4 regions of the Parazoarcus communis genome follow, and region 2 is predicted to be linked to each of the others. Evidence: predicted binding sites of a transcription regulator. Region 2 holds the regulator's gene; each other region holds the start of a gene.

Evidence for each region. Region 2 encodes FNR, which switches genes on or off when oxygen is low (the NO sensors DNR and NnrR bind a similar motif). Its sites were predicted from a motif close to TTGANCTAGNTCAA; they were not measured.
Region 1: a site for FNR is predicted at 2,176-2,189, ahead of CEW83_RS19260 (hemerythrin domain-containing protein). Genes of this name have one in related genera too.
Region 3: a site for FNR is predicted at 1,854-1,867, ahead of CEW83_RS13655 (OmpW/AlkL family protein). Genes of this name have one in related genera too.
Region 4: a site for FNR is predicted at 3,742-3,755, ahead of CEW83_RS06940 (hemerythrin domain-containing protein). Genes of this name have one in related genera too.

What each region holds. Positions count from the first base shown of each region.
Region 1 covers NZ_CP022187.1:4,219,470-4,225,216, forward strand. The annotation lists gene CEW83_RS19245 (glutathione S-transferase N-terminal domain-containing protein) at 1-342, shown strand, start outside; gene CEW83_RS19250 (ClpXP protease specificity-enhancing factor) at 413-883, shown strand; gene CEW83_RS19255 (glycosyltransferase) at 895-2,082, opposite strand; gene CEW83_RS19260 (hemerythrin domain-containing protein) at 2,265-2,759, shown strand; gene CEW83_RS19265 (D-amino acid dehydrogenase) at 2,788-4,050, opposite strand; gene CEW83_RS19270 (class 1 fructose-bisphosphatase) at 4,223-5,224, shown strand; gene CEW83_RS19275 (autotransporter assembly complex protein TamA) at 5,214-5,747, shown strand, end outside.
Region 2 covers NZ_CP022187.1:444,221-449,967, reverse strand. The annotation lists gene CEW83_RS02205 (sulfite exporter TauE/SafE family protein) at 1-430, opposite strand, end outside; gene hemN (oxygen-independent coproporphyrinogen III oxidase) at 499-1,890, opposite strand; gene fnr (fumarate/nitrate reduction transcriptional regulator Fnr) at 2,013-2,753, shown strand; gene CEW83_RS02190 (SirB2 family protein) at 2,771-3,160, opposite strand; gene CEW83_RS02185 (Crp/Fnr family transcriptional regulator) at 3,282-3,968, shown strand; gene CEW83_RS02180 (PHA/PHB synthase family protein) at 4,088-5,747, opposite strand, start outside.
Region 3 covers NZ_CP022187.1:2,979,150-2,984,896, forward strand. The annotation lists gene urtA (urea ABC transporter substrate-binding protein) at 1-578, opposite strand, end outside; gene CEW83_RS13645 (hypothetical protein) at 694-1,179, opposite strand; gene CEW83_RS13650 (DUF6152 family protein) at 1,196-1,582, opposite strand; gene CEW83_RS13655 (OmpW/AlkL family protein) at 1,937-2,560, shown strand; gene dbpA (ATP-dependent RNA helicase DbpA) at 2,673-4,106, shown strand; gene CEW83_RS13665 (RcnB family protein) at 4,165-4,719, shown strand; gene CEW83_RS13670 (M48 family metallopeptidase) at 4,747-5,271, opposite strand; gene CEW83_RS13675 (ABC transporter ATP-binding protein) at 5,289-5,747, opposite strand, start outside.
Region 4 covers NZ_CP022187.1:1,524,299-1,530,045, forward strand. The annotation lists gene CEW83_RS06920 (DUF748 domain-containing protein) at 1-155, opposite strand, end outside; gene CEW83_RS06925 (NAD(P)/FAD-dependent oxidoreductase) at 348-1,502, shown strand; gene CEW83_RS06930 (UDP-2,3-diacylglucosamine diphosphatase) at 1,593-2,411, shown strand; gene CEW83_RS06935 (MFS transporter) at 2,433-3,653, opposite strand; gene CEW83_RS06940 (hemerythrin domain-containing protein) at 3,809-4,273, shown strand; gene CEW83_RS06945 (DUF2249 domain-containing protein) at 4,270-4,491, shown strand; gene CEW83_RS06950 (hypothetical protein) at 4,488-5,747, shown strand, end outside.

The DNA.
Region 1 (5,747 bases), 800 kb from region 2:
CTGCGTGCGCGGGCGCGGCAACTGCTGCATACGTTCGAACACGAGCTGTTTGCTCACATCGCCGCACTCGAGGCCAACCAGAAAGGCGTGGACAAGACCCGCGCGCATGTGCGCGACCACCTGACCCAGCTGGCACCGATCTTCACCAAGCAGAAGTTCATGCTGGGTGACGAGTTTTCCATGCTGGACGTGGCGATCGCGCCCTTGCTGTGGCGTCTTGAGCACTACGGAATCGAACTGCCGAAAGCGGCTGCTCCGATGATGAAGTACGCCGAGCGCATTTTCAGCCGTCAGGGTTTCATCGACGCGCTGACGCCGTCCGAGAAGGTAATGCGGCGCTGACATGACGACGCTTCGACCGGTCGCGCGGGATTGTGCGGTCCGGTCGGGCGGAACTTAGGACACGCAAGACATGGTATCCACCAAGCCTTACCTGGTTCGTGCCATCTACGAATGGTGTTCTGATCAGGGCTTCACGCCCTATCTTGCCGCCCGGGTCGATTCCAGCACCCGCGTGCCACCCGGCTACGGCAAGGACGGTCAGATTGTGCTCAACGTCGGGGCGGACGCGACCAACAAGTTGACGATGGACAATGAGTCGATCAGCTTTCAGGCGCGTTTCAACGGCTCGGTGCAACACATCCTGATTCCGATGAGCAATGTTCTGGCCGTCTATGCGCGCGAGAACGGGCAGGGCATGGCGTTCGAGGCGGACATCGATGATGGTGAGCCGTTCGAAGAAGATGCGCCGGATGACGCCGATGTGACGGGGCTCGAGCTTGCACCCGAGCCCGAGGCATCGCCCGAGCCGTCCGAGTCGCCCAAGTCCGGTGACGATCGTCCGCCGCCCCCTCGTGGCGGCCATCTCAAGATCGTCAAGTAATACCCACCCCGTCAGGCGACGCTCAGCTGCGCCGCCTGACGCCGGTGATCTGTGACCCACGTTTCGTAGAGTGCGCCGAGTCGCCGACTCATCTCCTCGGTGTGCCACTGCTGCGCATAGTCCCGCGCATCGCTCCCCAGTTGCTGCAGTTGTCTGCGATCGCTCAGCAGTTGGGCAACGATCTCCGCAAAGCGGACCGGATTGTTCGGCGCGATCCTGCAGCCCTGCTGCGGTGCCAGGATATCCACCGTTCCCATTTCGGCAAGGGCCACCACCGGCGTGCCCAGTGCCATCGCTTCCAGCAGCACAAGCCCCTGCGTTTCGGTGCGTGACGCAAATACAAAGAGATCCGCGGCCCGATAGCAATCGTGCAGTTCGTTGTGACGGTCGAGGTAGCCGAGGAAGCGGATGTGCTCGCCGAGGCCTGCACGTTCGACCTTCGTGCGCAGGCTGCTCAGCGCAGGACCTTCTCCGGTAATGAGCAGCATTGCCGCGGGCTCGCTCCTGCGCAGCTCACCGACCATGTCGATGAGAAAGTCGATGTTCTTCTCGTGTGCGACCCGGCCGACAAAGAGCAGCAGGCGCCGGCTCTTGGGAATGTCGTAGCGCTGACGAAAGTGACAGCCGTCGCCACCGTGAAACTGGTGTTCCGGAATCCCGGTGGGGAGGATGTGCACCGGCGTGCTCACACCGTAGGCCGCAAGCGTATCGGCCATCGCCCGTGAGGGCACGATGACGGCGTCGAGTTCGTTGCACTGCTGGCGCGAGAAGCGTCGTGCCGCGCCGCGCAGCCATGCGCGGGGCACGAAGGGTACGTAGTGAAAGAGGTATTCCTCAAAAAACGTGTGATACGTGGCGACGCAGGGAAGGTCGAGGGCCTTCGCCAGTTCGAGTCCGGCGTAGTGCGCAACGAAGGGCGTGTGGATGTGCACCAGATCGAAGCGCTGTCCCTGCAAGGCTGCGATCTGGTCGTGGATCGCCGCACGCTGCATCATGCGATCCTCCGGGTCTAGCGGGATGAAGCGCGAGGGAATCCGGATGATGTCGCCCGCGCTGCTGGTGCTGTGCTGAGGGTAGGCGGGGGCAATGAGCGTGGAGCGGATGCCGCGTGCCTTGAGAGAGTTGCGGAACGTCTCTATCGATGTGCTGACCCCATTGATGCGGGGAAAGAACACATCTGAAATCATCAGGATGTTCATGGTCTGTGCCGGTTGTCGTCAGCCCAATCTAGCGTTTCCCGATGACCGCTTCATTGCAGTGTCCTGGAGGGGAAGGGTTTTTACAGTATGCGGTTGACCGACATCATCGGACCGGTGACGATTCTGCGTTATAAAGCGGCACCGCAAGGCCCGAGTGGGCCGATGTTCAGGAGAATGCAAGGATGGCACTGATGCAATGGAACGAGCAGCTTCAGCTCGGTCTCGGAAAGATGGACCAGACCCACGAGGAGTTCGTGAGCCACTACAACGCCGTTGTCGAGGCTGCGCCCGAGCACTTTCTGGCACGCCTCGATGACTTCATCGCCCACACCGAAGCACATTTCGATCAGGAAAATCGCTGGATGGAGCAGGTGAATTTCCCCGGCTGCCATCGTGCCGAGCACGACCGTGTCCTGGTCGTGATGCGTGACGTACGCAATCGTCTCGAGCGTGGTGATGCGTTTCTGGGCAAACGGCTGATGGAGGAGTTGCCTGCCTGGTTCGACAATCACGTCAATGGCATGGATGCCGCACTGGCCTTTCATCTGGACAGTATCGGCTTCGATGTCGAGACCGGCGTGATCACGCCGCCTGAGGGTGACTGCAGCGGGAGTGCACCGGCAGGCAGTTGTGCCTGCACGTCTGCACCTGCCCGGGCGGACGCGGAGAAGGTGTAAGCCCCCCCCCCGCGATGCGCCCGCTGTGTCAGGGGCGCCGGACGGGGAAGGGCACGGTCGGTGCGCGACCGTGCATCAGGCCGGCGAGAATCTCGGCCGAGCCGCAGGCCAGGGTCCAGCCCAGCGTGCCGTGGCCGGTGTTGTACCAGAGATTGACGCCGCGCCCCTTGCCGATGATCGGCAGGTTGCTCGGGGTGGCGGGGCGCAGCCCGGTCCACAGTTTCGCCTGAGCCGGGTCGATGGCGCCGGGCAGCCGCGTGCGGGCCCAGTCCAGAATCGCACGGCCGCGCGCGGGATCGATCGTGAGGTCAAAGCCGTTGAGTTCGGCTGTGCCGGCGATACGCAGCCGGTCGCCGAGCCGGGAGCAGACGATGCGGCGGGATTCATCGGTCAGGCTGACCTGCGGAGCCCGTGCCGGGTCCGCAACCGGCGCCGTGATCGAATAGCCCTTCACCGGATAGATCGGCAGGTGTTCGCCAAGCGAGTGCACGATGAGCGGGCTGAAGCTGCCCATGCACACCACATAGGCGTTGGCGGTGAGGGTGCCAGCCCGCCCTTCGCTGTCACGTACCTCGACACCGTCGATCAGGCCGCCAGTGTGGGTCAGACGCTCGATTGTCGTCTGATAGTGGAACTGCACACCGTCGCGTGCGAGCACCTTCGCCAGCGCGCTGGTAAAACGCATCGCGTCGCCGTTCTCGTCGCCCGGTGCATGCAGACCACCCGCGAGCGTCGGCGCAAGCGCGGCGAGCGCGGGCTCGATTGCAAGGCATTCGGCGGCTGAGCACACCCGGACGTCAATGCCGAGTCGCATCAGATGCTCGGCGCGTGCCGGTGCATGCGCGAAATCCCTGGCGCTGAAAAACAGGTGAAGAATGCCCTGCTCGCGCGCATCGTAGTCGTTCCCGATGCCGGCGGCTGCGCGTACCCGGTGCAGCTCGCGCTGACTGTGGATGGCAAGCGCTGCAATCGCCTCGGTGTTGCGCTGCGTGCGCCACGGCAGACACTCATGCAGAAAGGACAGCGCCCAACGCCACTGGTCAAGGCTTGCCTGAGGGCTGAAGCGCAGCGGAGCGTCATCCCGGCCGAGCCAGCGCAGCGCCAGGAAAGGTGCTGCAGGGTTGGCCCAGGGCTCGGGATGGCTGACCGAGATCTGACCGCCATTGGCAAAGCTCGTTTCCTGTCCGGCCTGCGGCTGGCGGTCTATCACGCTGACCTCGAACCCCGCCTGCTTCAGGTACCAGGCGGTGGTGACGCCGGTGATGCCGGCGCCGAGAACCATCACATGCATAACTTGGCTTATGTGCTCCAGAAAGACTGCCCGGTACGTGTCCGGGGCAGGGCAGCGAACCGCCAAGCCGTAAATGATAACCGCCAGTGTGCATCTCGTGGTGCGCAGACGTCGCGGAAACGGGATAATCGGGTCTGACATCTTCAATCATCCGTCTCCGGGAGTTTTGCACATGCGTCGCGTCACCCTTACCCAATTCCTGATCGAGCAGCAGCGCGCCGGACGCGTATCGGCCGATCTGCGGCTCTTGCTCGAGGTCGTGGCTCGCGCCTGCAAGGCAATCGGTGTCAATGTGTCCAAAGGGGCGCTCGCAGGCGTGCTGGGCGAGGCCGGCACGGACAACGTGCAGGGCGAGGCACAGAAGAAGCTCGACGTGATTGCCAACGAGATCCTGCTTCAGGCCAACGAATGGGGTGGCCACCTTGCGGCGATGGCGTCCGAAGAGGTCGAAACCGTGCATCAGATCCCGTTCGATTTCCCCAAGGGCGGCTATCTGCTGATGTTCGACCCGCTCGACGGTTCGTCAAACATCGACATCAACGTCACGGTGGGCACGATCTTCTCGGTGCTGCGCAACCCCGAGGGCGAGGGCGATCCGACCGAGGAAAGCTTCATGCAGCCGGGCAGCGAGCAGGTGGCCGCCGGCTATGCGATCTACGGCCCCTCCACCCAGCTGGTGCTGACAGTGGGCAAGGGCGTTCACGCCTTCACGCTCGATCGCGAGATGGGCAGCTTCGTCTACACCACTCCTTACATGACGGTGCCCGAGGAAACCCGCGAATACGCCATCAATGCGTCCAACGCCCGCCACTGGGAGGCGCCGGTTCAGCGTTATATCGCCGAACTGCAGGAAGGCAAGGCCGGCCCCCGAGGTGTCGATTTCAACATGCGCTGGGTGGCATCAATGGTGGCTGACGTGCACCGTGTGCTGACCCGAGGCGGCATCTTCATGTATCCGCTCGACGAAAAATGCCGCGCCCAGGGCGGCAAGCTGCGGCTCATGTACGAAGCCAATCCGATGGCCATGCTGATCGAACAGGCCGGTGGCGCAGCGACCACCGGGCGCGAGCGCATCCTCGACATCAAGCCCAGCAAGCTGCACCAGCGTGTGCCTGTCGTGCTCGGCTCGAAGAGCGAGGTCGAACGCGTGACTGCATATCATCTTGAAGCTTGATTCACTTTTCCGTGCGCTGAGCCACCTGGCCCTGGGATGTCTTCTCTTGTGGGGAAACGGTGCCGGGGCACAGGATCGCGTCAGCGTGGCGCTCGAGGCGCCGGACGCCGTCAGCGCACTGCTGCGGCAACACGTGCGCGTGCTGAAGTCGGCCGAGCTGACGGTGCCCGAGGTCGGGCCCGATCAGACCGCGCTGGTGCGTCGCACGCGGCGGGAAGTCGTCGACCTGTTATCCACGGAAGGCTACTTCAAGTCCGAAGTCAGGCTCGACCGGCGCAGCGGTGATAGATGGACGCTGGTCGTGGAGCCTGGCGTGCGTGCCGCCATTACCGCGGTCGATATCGGTTTCGAAGGCGAACTGGCGAGTGCGAGCGATGCCGAGGCAGCAGCCTTGCGTGACAGCCTGCGCGAAAACTGGGCCTTGCCAGTGGGCAGACCCTTTCGTCAGTCCGAATGGGATCGTGCCAAACAGCAGTTGCTCGATGCGGTGAGTCGCCGCCGTTACGCTGCTGCGCGCACACTG
Region 2 (5,747 bases):
GCAGGCCAAGCGGCAAGGCCTGCTTGACCGAGCGGGCAGGCAGGAAGCGACGGCTCAGCGGCTGAATGCGGCGCCACAGGCGGTGACCGAGCTGCTCTACCGGAACGAGCAGCTTGGTGAATCCGGTGAGATAGAGCCCGAGCGCCACCAGCATGAGGTTCGCGAGCACGTAGAGCGTGATCTGGACCGGCAGAACGCCATCGTAGAGCATGCCGACCGAGCCCAGCGCGCCGAGTCCGGCACCAATGCAGGTGTAGGTGGTGATCCGGCCAAGGTTGTAGGCGAGATGAATCGGCCACTGCCGACTGCGACTCGATGGCGTCTGCACCTGTACCGTAAGCGCTCCGACAATGCCGCCGCACATCGATACACAGTGAGTGCCTCCAAGGAGGCCGATCAGGAAGACGGCGAGATAACCGGTTTCGGGCATGTTCAATCAGCTATGAAGCGTTTGATGCGGTGCGCGCATTCTACGCTGCACCGCGCCTCCCCGCCCGGTCAGATCACCCGGGAGTAACGGGCGCGCTCGCGATCCGAGCGCAGATAGCGATCGAAGAACATCGCAATCCCGCGCACCAGCAGACGGCCCGCGGGCAGCACGCTGATCCAGTCCTTGTCGATCTTCACCAGCCCAGCCTCTTCCATTTCCTTGAGGTCGGCGATCTCGTCAGCAAAGTACTCATGGAACTTGATGAGGTGTGCAATCTCGATCGACTCGATCGACAGCTCGAAATGGCACATCAGCGCCTGGATGATCGAGCGCCGGAGGAGATCGTCGGCGGTGAGCTCAATGCCGCGCAGTACGGGCAGCTCGTCGCGATCGAGGGCATCGTAGTACTCGTCGAGCGTCTTGACGTTCTGCGCGTAGACCGGACCGATCTTGCCGATCGCCGACACACCGAAGGCAAGCAGGTCGCACTCGGCCTGGGTCGAATAGCCCTGGAAATTGCGGTGCAGGCGCCCCTGCCGCTGCGCCACGGTCAGTTCGTCATCCGGCTTCGCGAAATGGTCCATGCCGATATAGACGTAGCCGGCGTCGGTCAGGCGACGGATGGCAAGCTGCAGAATCTGAAGCTTGGAGTCCGCTGACGGCAGGTCGATCGGAATGATCCTGCGCTGGGGCTTGAACAGTCCCGGCAGGTGCGCGTAGCTGTACAGCGAGATTCGATCGGGCGAGAGTTCGAGCACCTGCTCCAGCGTGCGGTTGAAGCTGATCACATTCTGCTTGGGCAGACCATAGATCAGGTCCATGCTGATCGACTTGAAGCCGGTTGCCCGCGCCGCGTCGATGACGAGCTTCGTCTCTTCGACGCTTTGCACGCGGTTGGTCGCAATCTGCACGTCCTCGGCGAAGTCCTGCACGCCGACGCTCATGCGATTGAAGCCGAGGTTGGCCAGCATTTCGACGGTGTCGAAATCCACCTTGCGCGGATCGACCTCGATCGAGTACTCGCCATTCGGCACCAGGTTGAAGTGCTTGCGGACCGCATCCATCAACTGATGCATCTCCGCGTGCGAGAGGAAGGTCGGCGTTCCACCCCCGAGATGTAACTGCGTGACCTGACGTGTCCCCCCCAGGGCCGCCGCCTGCATTTCGATCTCTTTTTCCAGGTAATTCAGATACTTGGCAGACCTGCCATGATCCTTGGTGATGATCTTGTTACAGGCGCAGTAATAGCAGATCGTGTTACAAAAGGGGATGTGGAAGTATAATGACAGCGGTCGGCTCACACCGCCAACGGCACGTTTTCCCAGCCAGTCTGTCAGTGCTTGTGCATCGAATGCCTCCACAAACCTGTCTGCGGTGGGATACGACGTATAGCGAGGCCCGTTGATGTCGAATCGTCGAATCAACTGGGGATCAAAGATTAGGTCTGTCTGGCTGGTCATGGTCTGGCTGCGTCGATGTGTTACTTAACAATGGCAGAAAGCCGGCGTTTTGTGGTTGACTTGGATCAACGGCAACATTCTGACTACCCCCAATCCGGAATCGGAGCAAGTTTACAGTGCAAATGAAGGCGACGGTGCCGATCACCGCGGCGGGGCTCAAAACCGCATGCTCACAATGCAATCTGCTGGAGCTGTGCCTGCCGTTCGGCATGACTGACACTGAACTCAACCGCCTCGACGAACTTGTCGGCGGGCGTCGGAAGATCAAGCGTCAGCAGCCGCTCTATCGCGCAGGCGAACTCTTCGAAGCCATCTATGCGATCCGTGCAGGCTCCTTCAAGACCGACGTTCTGCTCGAAGATGGTCGCGAGCAGGTCACCGGATTCCAGATGACCGGCGAGATCATCGGGCTCGACGGCATCAGCACCGAGTTCCACTCGTGCAATGCGGTTGCGCTCGAAGACAGCGAGGTCTGCGTCATTCCCTACGCCAAGCTGGAAGAACTGTCCCGCGAGATCGAAGGCCTTCAGCACCAGTTCCACAAGGTCATGAGCCGCGAGATCGTGCGCGATCACGGCGTGATGATGCTGCTGGGCTCCATGCGCGCGGAAGAGCGTCTGGCGGCCTTCCTGCTCAACATGTCGCAGCGCTTCACCGCTCGTGGCTTCTCGGCCGCCGAGTTTCACCTGCGCATGACCCGCGAAGAGATCGGCTCCTATCTGGGCCTGAAGCTGGAAACGGTCTCGCGTGCCTTCTCCCGCTTTCAGGAAGACGGCCTCGTCGCGGTGCAGCAGAAACATATCCGCATTCTCGACAACGACGGTCTCAAGAAACTCATTCAGCACCAGCCCGGCGCGCGCTGAGCGCCGGACTGTCGCGCTCAGGCAAAGACGGCGAACCAGCCGCCGACGTTCTTGCTGAGCGCGACCGACACGATCCAGCTGAACACGAGCAGCGCAGCAACAAACGCAGCCCCGCGCACGGTGCGCGTTCGGCCACGTTTCAGGGCAACGGCGCCCAGCAGGATGTAGACGATCAGGCCAATGACCTTGGCCGTCACCCACGGTGCCTGCAACGGGTACTGTTCGATCATCACCGCCAGCGTGATCGCACTGCCAAGCAACACGGTATCGACCACATGCGGCAGGACGCGCGTCAGACGATGTGTGAGCAGACGGCTGTCAACAAGCATCCACACTCCCCTGAGCGCGAAGCCGGCAAGGCTCAGAATCACACAGGTGACGTGGATGTGCTTGATCGCCTGATACATCTTTCGTTCCTCCTCGGGGAAAATGCTGACCGGTGCGCCCTGGTCGGGCGCCGAACAATGACAGAACAAACAGGATTCAGCCACGCAGGCTAGAATCGAAAGTGAAATGCAGGAGCACGGAATGAACCAGACCGCCGCAGACATCCTTACCCAGCTCCGTCAGATCTCCCTGTTCGGGGAGCTGTCGGAGAGTGAGCTGGAACGTGTTGCACGCTATACCCGCGAACGCCGCCTGGGCAAGGGTGAACTGCTGTTTCAGCGCGGCGACGTTGCCCACGGTTTCTATTTCGTCACCGAAGGGCAGCTCAAGCTCGGCTTCTCGTCAGCTCAGGGCAACGAGAAAGTGGTCGAGATCGTCGGCCCGCAGCAAAGCTTTGGCGAAGCGGTGATGTTCATGAACCGCCCCTACCCCGTTTTTGCCGAAGCGCTTACCGACATGTCGCTGCTTCATATCGGCCAGAACGTCGTATCCGACCTGATCGATCAGGATCCGCAGTTTGCACGCAAGCTTCTGGCAGGCATGGCGGTCCGCCTGCATAACATGGTGCGCGACGTAGAAACCTATTCCCTGCGCTCGAGCACACAGCGCGTGATCGGTTACCTCCTCCAGCAAACCGAAGAGGATGGCACCAAGGCTTGCGACATCTCCCTGCCCACGAGCAAGCAGGTCATCGCGTCACGGCTGAACCTGACGCCCGAGACCCTTTCGCGGATCTTTCACGACCTGGCAGACCATGGTCTCATCACCGTTCACGGCAAGCGCATCACGCTTCACAATCCGCAGGCACTGTCGCGCTACAGCGGGTAGCACTTCGCCCGCTCAAGTCCTTGCCGTCCCCCGAAAAGCAACGGCCTCTTGAACGAACAAGAGGCCGTCTTTCACGATACCCGGGTGCTGAAAGCCGAAGCCTTCACGCGCCAGCGCACTCAGGACTCAAGCACATAGGTTCCCGGCGCCGGTGCGAGCGAAGGAAACTGCTCGCTTGCCGCCGGCCTCGCCTCGATCAGCTCTCCGGCGTGGGGTTTGACCCAGTCCATCCAGTCGGTCCACCAGCTGCCCGCCTGCTCTTCAGTGCGATTGCGCCACTGCTCGGCCGTATCCGAGCGATGCGCTTCACCGGCCCAGAACTTGCGCTTGGGCGGCGTGACGACCGGATTGACGATGCCAAGAATGTGGCCTGAGCTCGAGAGCACATAGCGCTTGGGACCGGTGACATGGTTAATCACACGGAAAGTCTGCAGCCACGGCGCGATGTGATCGTCCTCTGCGGAAACGACGTAGAGCGGCTGCGTGATACGGCCGAGATCGAGCGGCTCACCCGCCACCTCGAGTGCGTCGGGATGGATCAGCTTGTTGTTCAGGTAAAGCTCGCGCAGGTACCACGAATGCATCGCGTACGGCATACGCGTGGTATCCATGTTCCAGTACAGCACGTCGAATGGCGGCGGCGTTTCGCCGTACAGCCAGCCTTGCACAACGTAATGCCAGATCAGGCCGTTCGAGCGCAGCAGGCGGAATGCGGAAGCCATTTCCTTGCCATCGAGATAGCCCTTGCTGGCCATGTTGTCGATGATGTAGCGGATGCTGGCTTCGTCGATGAACACCTCGATGTCGCCCGGCTTGTGAAAATCGACGAGCGTGGTCAACAGGGTCCAGTCCGCAACCGGCACCTGGTCCTCAGGGAAATGGCGGTTTGCCCATGCCATGTACATCGACAGTGCAGTGCCTCCGATGCAGTAGCCAACTGCATGCACCTTGTCCTGCCTGGTGAAGCTTCGCGCGCACTCGATGATGGCATGCACGCCTTCGGTGAGGTAATCGTCGAAACTGCAATCGCGCATGGACGCGCCGGGGTTCTTCCAGCTCGTAATGAAGACATCCATCCCCTGATCGAGGAGGAAGCGGATCATGCTCTTGCGCGGCACCAGGTCAAGAATGTAGAACTTGTTGATCCACGGCGTGACGATCACGATCGGCTTCGCATGCACCTTTGGCTGCGTCGGCGCGTAGTGGATCACCTCCAGCAGGTTATTGCGAAAGACCACCTCGCCTGGCGTCGTGGCGAGATTCTCGCCAACATGGAAATCGTCCGGGTCGGTCATCCGGACATTACCGGCCTTGAGGTCCTCGAGGAAATTCTTGAAGCCATTGGTCAGGCTTTCACCGTTGGTTTCGACGGCCTTGCGCATCGCTACCGGATTGGTCCACAAGAAATTCGTGGGGGCCATCGCGTTGAGCAGATTACGCCACCAGAATGCCGCCCGCCTGCGCTCCTTGCTCGCCAGCCCGGGGGTGTCGTAAAGCATGTCCTGCATGTTGCGGGTGAAAGCGAGGTACCACTCCTTGCTCAAATCCCAGGTCGGATACTCCGTCCATACGGGATCGGCAAAACGCGCGTCGTCGGAGTGAGGACGTATCGGGTCCGAACTCGCCAGCCCGAGCATGCGATTGACCGAGTGCAGCTGCAGTTTCCACAGGTCCGTCGACAGTCGGGTGAAGCGCTCCGCCAGTTCCTGTGGATGCGCCAGCCATGCAAGCTGGGCATGGACGAGCGGCGCGGCCATTCCAAGTGGATCCACCGTACCT
Region 3 (5,747 bases), 2.0 Mb from region 2:
CTCTTGAGGAAGGCGCGCAGGATCTTGTTGGTCGTGCGCGGATACACGTAGTCGGTGCCGAGCAGCACGAAACGCTTGGCCGAGCCGCCCTCTTCGCTCATCAGGTATTCCACGGCGGGAATGGCCTGCTGGTTGGGGGCAGCACCGGTGTAGAACACGTTCTTCTCAAGCTCTTCGCCTTCGTACTGCACCGGGTAGAAGAGCAGACCATTGAGCTCCTTGAACACCGGGTTCACCGACTTGCGGCTCACCGACGTCCAGCAGCCGAACACTGCGGCCACCTTGTCCTGCGCCACGAGCTGACGGGCCTTCTCGGCGAACAGCGGCCAGTTGGAAGCGGGGTCGACCACCACAGGCTCGAGCATCTTGCCCATCACGCCGCCCTTGGCGTTGATCTCTTCGATCGTCATCAGCGCAACGTTCTTCAGCGCCGTCTCGGAAATGGCCATCGTGCCCGAGAGCGAGTGCAGGATGCCGACCTTGATGGTGTCGGCTGCATGTGCGCCAATCGGCGCGCCGATCGCTGCGATGGAAGCGGAAAGGGCCAGTGCCTTGATGAAGCTGCGACGAGTCTGCATGTGGGTCTCCCAGTAATCGGTAGTAGGAGCGCATTGCTGCGCTGCAATGCCAGATTAGGGATTCACCGCTGGAACAGGAATACGCAAGATTGCGTAGGAGGGGCAGGACCGTGCCTTACGAATACCCCACCAGACGCCCGAGCAGCAGCACCACCAGCCAGCCCAGCAGCGAAACGAGCGCTGCGAAGCGCACCCGCCCGGGCAGCTTAGGCGGTGCGGTTTCCGAACGCAGCAAGGCATCGAGCCCGATCGTGCGCAGGGCCAGTGCATTGGCCGTCGCCACACCCACGATCATTATCTTTGCCAGAAAAAGGGGGGACGCAGCGTACTCGGTGGCTCGCGCGATGAACATCAGCCCCCCGGCGCCCGCGGCGAGCATCAGCCCGAATGCTGCGGTACGCGTCAGCACGTGCCACAGCGGCGCCAGAGGCAGCGCGCGCCAAGCGCCGAGCAAGCGCAGGTCGAGCGGGACGATGGCACCGACGAGCAATGCCACCCCGAGGACATGGGCTGCGTTGACCAGCGGATAGACCCACACCGAGGCCCGCAGCGAGCGCGCAAGCACCGCCCCCTCGAGAGCAAGCAGCCAGCTGTCGATCATGGGCGCAGCTCAAGCCTCAGGACTTGCGGTCGGGGTAGAGGTTGTAGCTCTTGCCATCAATGATGATGCGTTCAGCCTTCATCACGCGCTGCTCAGGGTTGGACGAACGGTGACCATGCACCGTGATGACGCGGCCAACACCGAGCATCTCGTCGCTAAGGCCGGCGCGCTCGTTGCGCCACGGCTGTCCGACTTCAACCACCCAGCTTTCATCCTTGACGGCGACATTCAACTCCCCGTGCGGGTTGCCCAGACGCGCCTTGGTGATCGTGCCGGTCAGCTCGAACTCCATGTCCGTCGCCCACGCCCAGCCGTGATGCGCGAGTGAGGCCTGAGCCACGAACATGCCAATGACCAGCACCAGCCCGGCCAGCCACACCTGAGATTTCGCGAACGTTTTCATCTCCACACCTCCTCGTCGATCCGTCCATGGAAGACTGCTCAGGCCACACACCGGCGCAAGCGCTGCCTTGTCTGAATCAGCATGGACAACGAGAAACGGAAAAAGCGCCCGTCGTCCGCAAGTTTTCCGCCCGGTGACGCCATGAATCCGTGCCTTGTGTGCCGGGGCCTTTCCTCAGGCCAAGGCGGCAGGGACGACTTTTCGGGGAAGACGGACAGGATGGCACACAGAGTGCGCAGCCCGTAAAAACCACTATTTAATAATGGTTATTTTGACCCCGGTCAAAATCGCAGACATTCCGCAGCAGTAGCATTCGTCGCGTTTCAGTTCTGCTGTCACTACTAGGGAGTAAAGATGAAAAAGAATATCGCCGTCGGGATCCTCGCTGCCGCTTGTGTCCTGTCCTCGGGTGTCGCTTTTGCAGACGAAAGCGGCTTCATGGTTCGCGCCCGTGCCGTGTCCCTGGACTGGGACAACAACAATGGCGACAACCTTCAGCATGTCGGCGTTGGCAAGGTTGAAGCCGACAACCGCTGGATCCCCGAAGTCGACATCAGCTACTTCTTCACCAAGAACATCGCTGCAGAACTGGTCCTGACCTACCCGCAGGAAGTCGACATCAAGACTTCCGCGCTCGGCAAGATCGGCAGCGTCGATGCCCTGCCGCCGTCACTCCTCGTTCAGTACCATTTCACCGAACTCGGCGCCTTCAAGCCCTATGTTGGTCTGGGTGTGAACTTCACCATGTTCACCGACCGCAGCTTCGACACCGCGCTGGGCAAGGTCTCGGTGGACGCCAACACGGTGGGCCTGGTCGCCCAGGTCGGCGCCGATTACATGCTGAACAAGAACTGGTCTCTGAACATCGATGCCAAGTACATCCAGATGGAAACCGACGTCAAACTCAATGGCGGCAAGATCGGTAAGCTCGGGTTGAACCCCCTGACCCTCGGCATCGGCGTCGGCTACCGCTTCTGACCTTGCTGCAAGGTCCCGCTTTCAAGGCACCTCCGGGTGCCTTTTCTGTTTGCGTCGTGCGCAGCATGCGCGCCAGTTCGGGTCTCATACCGGGGGCACCGTATAATCCGGTATGAACTCGACTCCTGACATCCCCGAAGACGGCGCATCGCCTGACACACCCGTCTCTGCTGCGCCTGCATTCGCCGAACTCGCCCTCGCGCCCGAAGTCCTGGCCAACCTTAACCAGCTCGGCTACCTCACGATGACGCCAATCCAGGCTGCGGCGCTGCCGCTGGCGCTGGGCGGGCACGATCTCATCGCACAGGCCAAGACCGGCAGCGGCAAGACGGCCACCTTCGCCCTCCCGCTGCTGGGCAAGCTCAATGCGCGCAGCACGCGGGTTCAGGCCATGGTGCTGTGCCCCACGCGCGAACTGGCCGATCAGGTCGCCAAGGAGATCCGGCGCCTGGCGCGCGCGGCCGAGAACATCAAGGTGCTGACCTTGTGCGGCGGCTCGCCGATCCGGCCACAGATCAACAGCCTGGAGCACGGCGCGCATGTCGTTGTCGGCACGCCGGGGCGCTTGCTCGACCACCTGCAGCGCGACACGCTCAGGCTCGAAGCCCTCAACACCCTGGTGCTGGACGAGGCTGACCGCATGCTGGACATGGGCTTCTTCGACGACATCGTTGCCGTCGCGGACGCCTGCCCGCCGCACCGCCAGACCCTGCTGTTCTCCGCCACCTACCCGGACGGAATTGCACGCCTTGCGGCACGCTTCCTGCGCCAGCCAAAGACGGTCAAGCTCGAGGAGCAGCACGACAGCGGCAAGATCCGCCAGCGCTTCTACGAAGTCGAGCATGAACAGCGCCTTGAAGGCGTGGTGAAGCTGTTGCAGCACTACCGCCCGGTCAGCACCCTGGCCTTCTGCAACACCCGCCAGCAGTGTCGCGACCTGCTCGAGGTGCTGCAATCGCATGGCATCCACGCCCTTGCCCTGCACGGCGAGCTGGACCAGCGCGAGCGTGACCAGGTACTGGTGCAGTTCGCCAACCGCAGCTGTTCGGTGCTGGTCGCCACCGACGTCGCCGCCCGTGGCCTGGATATCGCCGGACTGGAAGCGGTGATCAACGTCGACGTCACCCCCGACCCGGAGATCCATGTGCACCGTATCGGCCGCACCGGACGTGCAGACGAGAACGGCTGGGCGCTGAGCCTGGCCAGTCGCGCCGATCAGCGCCGCATCGCCGCCATCGCGGAGGCGCAGAAGTTCGAGCCGGAATGGCACAGGCTCGACGAGCTCGAAACGACCAGTGACGCCCCCTTGCTGCCGCCGATGGCAACCCTGCAGATCCTCGGCGGGCGCAAGGACAAGATCAGGCCCGGCGACGTGCTCGGCGCGCTCACCGGCGAAGCCGGCTTCACCCGCGAACAGGTCGGAAAGATTCAGGTCACGGATGCTTACACCTATGTGGCGGTAGCCCGGGATATCGTGTCACTGGCCGTCCGCAAACTGGCAGACGGCAAGATCAAGGGCAAGAAGGTCAAAGTCAGGTCGCTGTAAGCTCCTCGAACACCCCCGGAGCACCCAGATTCGAACCTCGCCCACAGAGGAGAAACGCATGACAAATCGACTTTTCAAGGGTCGCCTGCTGGCCACACTCGCGCTCGGACTGCTACTGAGTGCGCCCAGCTTTGCCGAAAAGCCGGAATGGAGCGGTAAGGACAAGGGTAAGGACAGGCACGAACAGCGCGACAAAGGCAGCAAGGCTCACACCGAGTCGAGATCGCAATATCGCGATGACAGGCGAGACGACCGACGGGATGATCGCAGGTATGACGTTCATGAGCGCTCGGGCAGCTATCGGTTCAGGGACCACGACCATGATCGCGTCGTGATCCAGAACTACTACCGCCAGACTTATTCAAGCGCCCGCTGCCCGCCCGGCCTGAGCAAGAAAGGGAACGGCTGCATGCCCCCCGGGCTGGCCAGGAAATGGTCGAAGGGACGCCCGCTGCCACGCGACGTCGTCTATTACGACCTGCCGCCAGCCATCGTGGTCGAAATCGGCGCGCCACCGGCGGGCCATCGCTACGTGCGCGTTGCAGCCGACATCCTGCTGATCGCGATCGGTACCGGCATGGTGGTGGATGCGATCGAGGATCTGCGCTGGTAAGTCCGCTGCCGGAACGCCGTACCCGATCTAGGGTGCAGGCGTTTCCGGGCCGGCCGACCACAGCGGCTGGCCACCCGCATCCAGATGACAGAGGTACACCCTCAGGTCGAACTCAAGCTGGTGATAGGCCGGCTCCATGTGCGCGCACAACTGGTAGAAGGCCTTGTCATGGTCCTTCTCCTTCAGGTGCGCGAGTTCGTGCACCACGATCATGCGCAGGAACTCCGGCGGCATGTCGCGAAACACGCTGGCGATGCGGATCTCGCGCTTGGCCTTGAGCTTGCCCCCTTGTACCCGCGAGATGCTGGTGTGAGTACCGAGCGCGTGGCGCACGACATGCAGCTTGTTGTCGTAGTTCACCCGCGACAGGGGTGCGGCCTTGCGCATGAAGTCCGCCTTGAGCCCGGCCACATAGTCGTAGAGCGCGTTATCGGTACGCACCGCATGCGCCTCCGGGTAGCGCTGCGCCAGCACATCCGCCAGCCGGCCCTGCTCCATGAGCTGACGAACCTGGGCAAGGAGGGCTTCGGGATAGCCGCTGAGGTATTTCATCGTTTCGCTCCCCGCACTCAGGCGGCCTGCACAACTTCGTCCGCGACCTCGTCCCCGGCCTCTTCGCCGAGGAAGCCGCCGCTCTGGTGCGACCACAGCCGCGCATACAGTCCGCCCTGCGCCATAAGGCTGCGATGGTCGCCTTCCTCGACGATGCGCCCCTTGTCGAGCACGACCAGACGGTCCATCGCGGCGATGGTCGACAGCCGGTGCGCAATCGCCACCACCGTCTTGCCCTCCATCAGGCGGTACAGACTGGCCTGGATCGCCACCTCCACTTCCGAGTCGAGTGCGCTCGTGGCCTCGTCCAGCAGCAGGATGGGCGCATCCTTGAGCATGACACGCGCAATCGCGATGCGCTGACGCTGACCGCCCGAGAGCTTCACCCCGCGCTCGCCGACATGCGCATCGTAGCCGGTGCGCCCGTGAGGATCGGTCAGGGTCTGAATGAAGTCATGGGCCTCGGCGCGCCTGGC
Region 4 (5,747 bases), 1.1 Mb from region 2:
CCCAGGATCTTGGTTGCATAGTGCCGCGCCACTGGCGGCACCACGCCAAACCCGATCACGGCCACGGCCAGCAAGACACCCACTCCCCACTTCGCCGGGCGGATGAACCGCTGCAGACGGGGTTGTTGCGTCGGGCCGGGGGTTGAATCAGACATTCACATGCTCCATGTGCTCGAAAACCGTTATGAATCGACCTGTGAAACCCCGGGGCGAACCCCGAAAATCGTCAGTACGTTTGCCGCCGGTCGTCACCGGGCGTATTCTGCGCCGCTTTCAACGCACCGGGCGCGATTGTGGCTGACCAGCGTTTCGACCTTGTTGTAATCGGTGCCGGCGCCGCCGGCATGATGTGTGCAGCGACCGCAGGCCAGCGCGGCCGGCGCGTACTGCTGCTCGATCATGCCCCCAAACTTGCCGAGAAAATCCGCATCTCGGGCGGCGGGCGATGCAACTTCACCAACCGTCGCGTCGCTGCGGAACACTTTCTGTGCCGCAATCCGCACTTCGTCCGCTCGGCGCTCTCGCGTTACACGGCGCGCGATTTTATCGACCTTGTGGAACGTCATGGGGTTTCTTATCACGAGCGCGACTGGGGACAGCTGTTTTGTGATGATTCCGCGCAACAGATCATCGATCTGCTGCGCGCCGAATGCGAAGACGGGGCAGTCCAGTGGGCCATGCCGGCCAGCGTGCAGGCAGTGGAACGCACATCGGACGAGCATGATCGATTCGTCATCGCCACGACCATGGGTCGATTCTACGCCCACAGCCTGGTGATCGCGACCGGCGGGCTTTCCATCCCCAAGATCGGCGCCAGCCCTTTCGGCTACCGTATCGCCGAGCAATTCGGCATCCCCGTCATCGCACCCCGCCCCGCGCTGGTGCCGCTCACGTTACCCCCGGAAACACTTTCGCTGCTGGCACCGCTGGCCGGCGCCTCCTTCGAGGTCGAAGCCTCCTGCCGCGGCCCCGCCTTTCGCGAGGCCGCCCTGATCACGCATCGCGGGCTGTCAGGCCCCTCCATCCTGCAGGCGTCGAGCTACTGGCAGGCGCAGGCCTATGAGAAGGATGACTGGGCACCGGTCAGCCTCAACCTGCTGCCCGGAATCGATGCCGAGGAATGGCTGATGGCGCATGCCAGCGAGCGCGGCCTGCTCGCCAACCTGCTGTCCGAGCGCCTGCCCCGACGCTTCGCCCACGCACTGTGCGCGCTGCAAGGCTGGGAGAAGCCGGTCAACGCGTTCCGCCATGCGGATCTGCGCCAGATTGCCGCCACCCTTGCCGACTGGCAGCTGGTGCCCTCCGGCACCCAGGGTTATGCCAAGGCCGAGGTCACGCTCGGCGGGGTCGACACCAACGCACTGTCGTCAAAGACGATGGAAGCGCGCAAGCAACCCGGCCTGTTCTTCGCGGGCGAAGTCATGGACGTGACCGGCCACCTCGGCGGGTACAACTTCCAGTGGGCGTGGTCATCCGGTTACGCAGCAGGCCAGCACGCCTGAGCCGGGCACACCCGGCCCCGGCCAGACATTCATCACCCTGTCACACGCCTGCGCCACGCTTGACGGCGACCCCATCGCCCCAGGCCGCACATGCAGGAAAAACAGGTTCGCTCGATCTTTCTGTCGGATATCCACCTCGGCACGCGCGGCTGCCAGGCAGAACGTCTGCTCGATTTCCTGCGTTACCACGATTCCGAGAATCTCTTCCTGATTGGCGACATCGTGGACTTCTGGGCAATGAGCAGAAGCATCCACTGGACCAGCACCCAGAACACCGTCGTGCAAAAGGTGTTGCGGCGTGCGCGCAAGGGCACGCAGGTGGTCTTCATTCCCGGCAACCATGACGAGGCCTTGCGCGAATACATCGGCACCACATTCGGTGACATCCGCCTCGAGTCAGACTGGATTCACGAGACCGCGGACGGGCGGCGCTTCCTGCTGCTGCATGGCGACGAATACGATCAGGTCACCCGCCATCATCGCTGGGTCGCGGTACTCGGTGACGTCGCCTACAACGCGCTGGTCCGCATCAACGGCGGACTGTCACGCATCCGGCGCCGCCTGGGCATCTCCGGCTACTGGTCGCTCGCCGGCTACGCCAAGCGCAAGGTCAAGACCGCGGTCAGCTTCATCTTCGACTTCGAGGACTCGGTGATGCACGGCGCGCGCGAGCGCGGCGTGGATGGCGTGATCTGCGGACACATTCACTGGGCGAGCATGCGTGAGGTCGATGGGCTGACCTATGTGAATTGCGGCGACTGGGTCGACAGCTGCACGGCCATCGTCGAGCATCTCGACGGCCGGCTTGAGCTGATCCACTGGGGCGCCCAGCCCACAGCACAGAAAGCACTGCCAGCGCCCACCGCACAGACACCGGAGCGGGAACAGGAGGCCGCAGTCAGCGCCTGAACCTGGCCGCACGCGGGCCGCTCAGCCCGGTTGCGCCCGACGCCACGGCAACAGCGGCAAATAGGCGAGCACCTGGACTGCGATCAGGCCGCCAAAAGCGAGGCTCAGCGATGCAGACAGTGTCTGCCCCGCCAGCTGCAAGGCATCAAGCGCCAAACCCAGGCCCCACTGCACGGCGAAGGCACCGGCAAACGCCATCAGGTTGATTGCCGTCGATACGCGCGCGAACACCTGACGGGGAAAATTCGAGGCGGTTGCGAGGTAGGTCTGTGAATTGACCGACGACAGCGCACCGAGCAGAAACCACAGCACCACCAGCGGACCCAGATCGAACAGGATGCAGAGCTGCACGCTCAGCATGCCCGCATAGCCGAACTGAATCAGGTTGAGCGGGCGCACGCCGCGCGTTGCAAGGCGCACACCGAGAAGGCCAATGGACAATTGCCCCGCCAGCATGCCGACATTGAGCGCTACCAGATAGCCTGCGGCCTGGGCCAGCGACAGCCCGTTTACGCTCATCAGCCAGGGCACGGCCCAAAGGCTCTGCATGGCCATGAAGCCGCCGGTAAAGAACATCGACGACGCTGCGAATTTCAGGAATGCAGGGGCAGGAAAGATCCGCACCGCCGCGCGCAAGGCATCGAGCAGACGCTCGTTGTCCCCGTGGCTGGCCTCGTCGGGCAAGGACAGGAAAATCCACAGCGAGATCATCAGCGCAAGCGCGGCAATGGTCCAGAACACACCGCGCCACCCCATGAACGGCAGCAAGGCCTCGACCGGTGCGCTTGCAGTGAGCGCGCCCAGCGCACCCGCGGCCATGATGAAACCGGTCATCGAGCTCTGTCGTTCGGCCGGATACCACATTGCGAAGCCTTTCAGCGCCCCCATCAGGCAGGCCGACACACCAACCCCGACCAGCGCGCGCGCACCACCGAGACCGGTAAGCGAATCGCCCATCGCAAAGGCGGCACTGCCCAGCGCGGTCAGCAGCATCAGACAGCCTTCGACCCGGCGCGGACCGAAGCGGTCGAGCGCAATACCCACCGGAATCTGTGCCAGACCGAAGGCCAGAAAATAGGTGCTGGTCAGCAGCCCGAGATCGGCGGCGGAAAGGCCGAGCTCGCCCGTCAGCGTGGGCGAAATCACTGCATTGACCGTACGCAGCAGATAGGACAGGTAATAGCCCAGCGCAAAGGGCAGGAAAATCCGCCCCCAGGCGCCTGGGGCTTGGGCAGGACTCATTTCGGGGAATCCGTTCGGCAAAGGCGGCATTCTGCACGTTTTGCACCATCAAGGGGCGCCCGCGGAATCCAGCGGCATGTTCACGATATTGACCCGCGTCAAGGCTGTAAAGGGATCGATGCGGAGAATCGAGACATTCCAGAGGAGTTCTGCCAATGTCCCTTTCCAGCCTGATGACCGACGACCACCGTGCCTGCGACCACGTTTTTGCCCGGCTCGAGACCCTCGTCGCCAAGGGCGACTGGCCTGCCGCCGCAACTGCCATGTCGGCATTCGCCGCGGCGCTGAACGCACATTTCCTGGCGGAGGAAGAACACCTCTTCCCCGCATTCGAAGCCGCGACCGGCATGCACGGCGGCCCCACCGCGGTGATGCGGGCCGAACATGCCGAGATGCGAACCTTTCTTGACAGCATGCAGGCCGCAATTGACGCCCGCGACGGCGACGATTTTGCGGGCGAAGCCGAAACCCTGATGATCATGATTCAGCAGCACAACATGAAGGAAGAAAACATGCTGTACCCGATGTGCGATGCCCGCCTTGCCGACCGCAGTGGCGAACTGGCAGGCACGCTCGATACGGCCCTGCATGCCCGCACAGCCCCCGGAGCCATGGCATGAACACACCGACGATCGTCGACGCCCGCGGCATGGAACCCCCCGTGCCCTTCGAGATGGCGATGGAGGCCGTGGCCGACCTCGCCCCCGGTCAGGCAGTCACGCTGCTGCTCGACCGCATGCCCCATCCACTGTTCCGTATCCTCGATCGCGACGGCTACCGCTATACCCCGACGGTTCGTGACGACGCAGTGGTCGAGGTCCTGATCGAGCGCCCATGAGCGGCGCCAACCCCGGCCTGGGCTATGAGGCAACGCCGCCGTTTTTGGCACCGCTACGCTTCTTTCTCACCGCACCGCTGTTCGGCATCGTCGCCGGGCTGGTGCTGATCGGCGACAGCGGCCTGCTTGCATCGCGCTGGACGCCGGGCACCCTGGCCGTGGTTCACCTGTTTGCAGTCGGCTTCCTGCTGCAGATCATGCTTGGCGCGCTGATCCAGATCATGCCCGTGGTCGCCGGGGCGGCGTTGCCCGCACCGCTGCTCACCGCCCGACTGACCCACGTCGGGCTCAGTCTGGGTGCGGCCGGACTTGCGGCCGGACTCGGCTTCGGCCTGCCGGTCGTGCTGATCGGCGCCGCGGCACTCCTCGGGCTGAGCATTTTCGGCTTTCTCGGCTGCGCCACCGTTGCCATCATTCGTGCGCCAAAGTCGTCCATGGCAAGCCACACGCCGCGTGATCTGCGCCTTTCGCTCACCGGCCTTGCACTCGCCGTCGTGCTGGGCCTCTCGATCGCACTCGGGCTCAGCGGCGGCGCTGCGCTTCCCCTGCCCTTCACGACTCAGGTCAATCTGCACGCGGGCTGGGCGCTGCTTGGCTGGGCCGGCATTCTCCTCGCGGCGGTGAGCTGGGTGGTGGTCCCGATGTTCCAGATCACGCCCGCCTATCCGGTCGCGCTTACCCGTTACTGGGCCCCCGCCATCCTCGGCCTGCTGTGCGCATGGTCCGTGCTCAGTATCACCGGCTTCGACCAGACCGCGATCGTGCTCGCGCTTGCCCTGATCGCCGCCGTGATCTGCTTTGCCGGCATCACGCTGCGCCAGCAGGCGCGCACGCGACGCAGCACACCCGACGCATCCTTTCGCGCCTTCCGCCTGGCAATGGTGACCCTGATTGCCGGCGCCGGCCTGCTCGCCTTTCCGCATTTCTCCGATGCTGAGCACTGGCCCGTGCTGGCCGGCATCCTGGTCCTGCACGGTGGCCTGGGCGGCGCCACCAGCGCCATGCTGTACAAGATCGTGCCCTTTCTGGCGTGGCTGCATCTCACCCAGGCCAAGGTCAAGGCACCCAACGTCAAGAAGATGCTCCCGGATGCGCGCGCCAAAGCACAGCTCAGGATGCACGTGCTTGCGCTTGCAGCGCTGCTTGCTGCTGCACTGGCGCCAGCGCTGGGAGCGCTTGCGGGACTCGCGCTGATTGTGGAGTTCGGCTGGCTCATGCTCAACCTCCTCCATGTCGTCAGGATGTGGCGGGCAAAC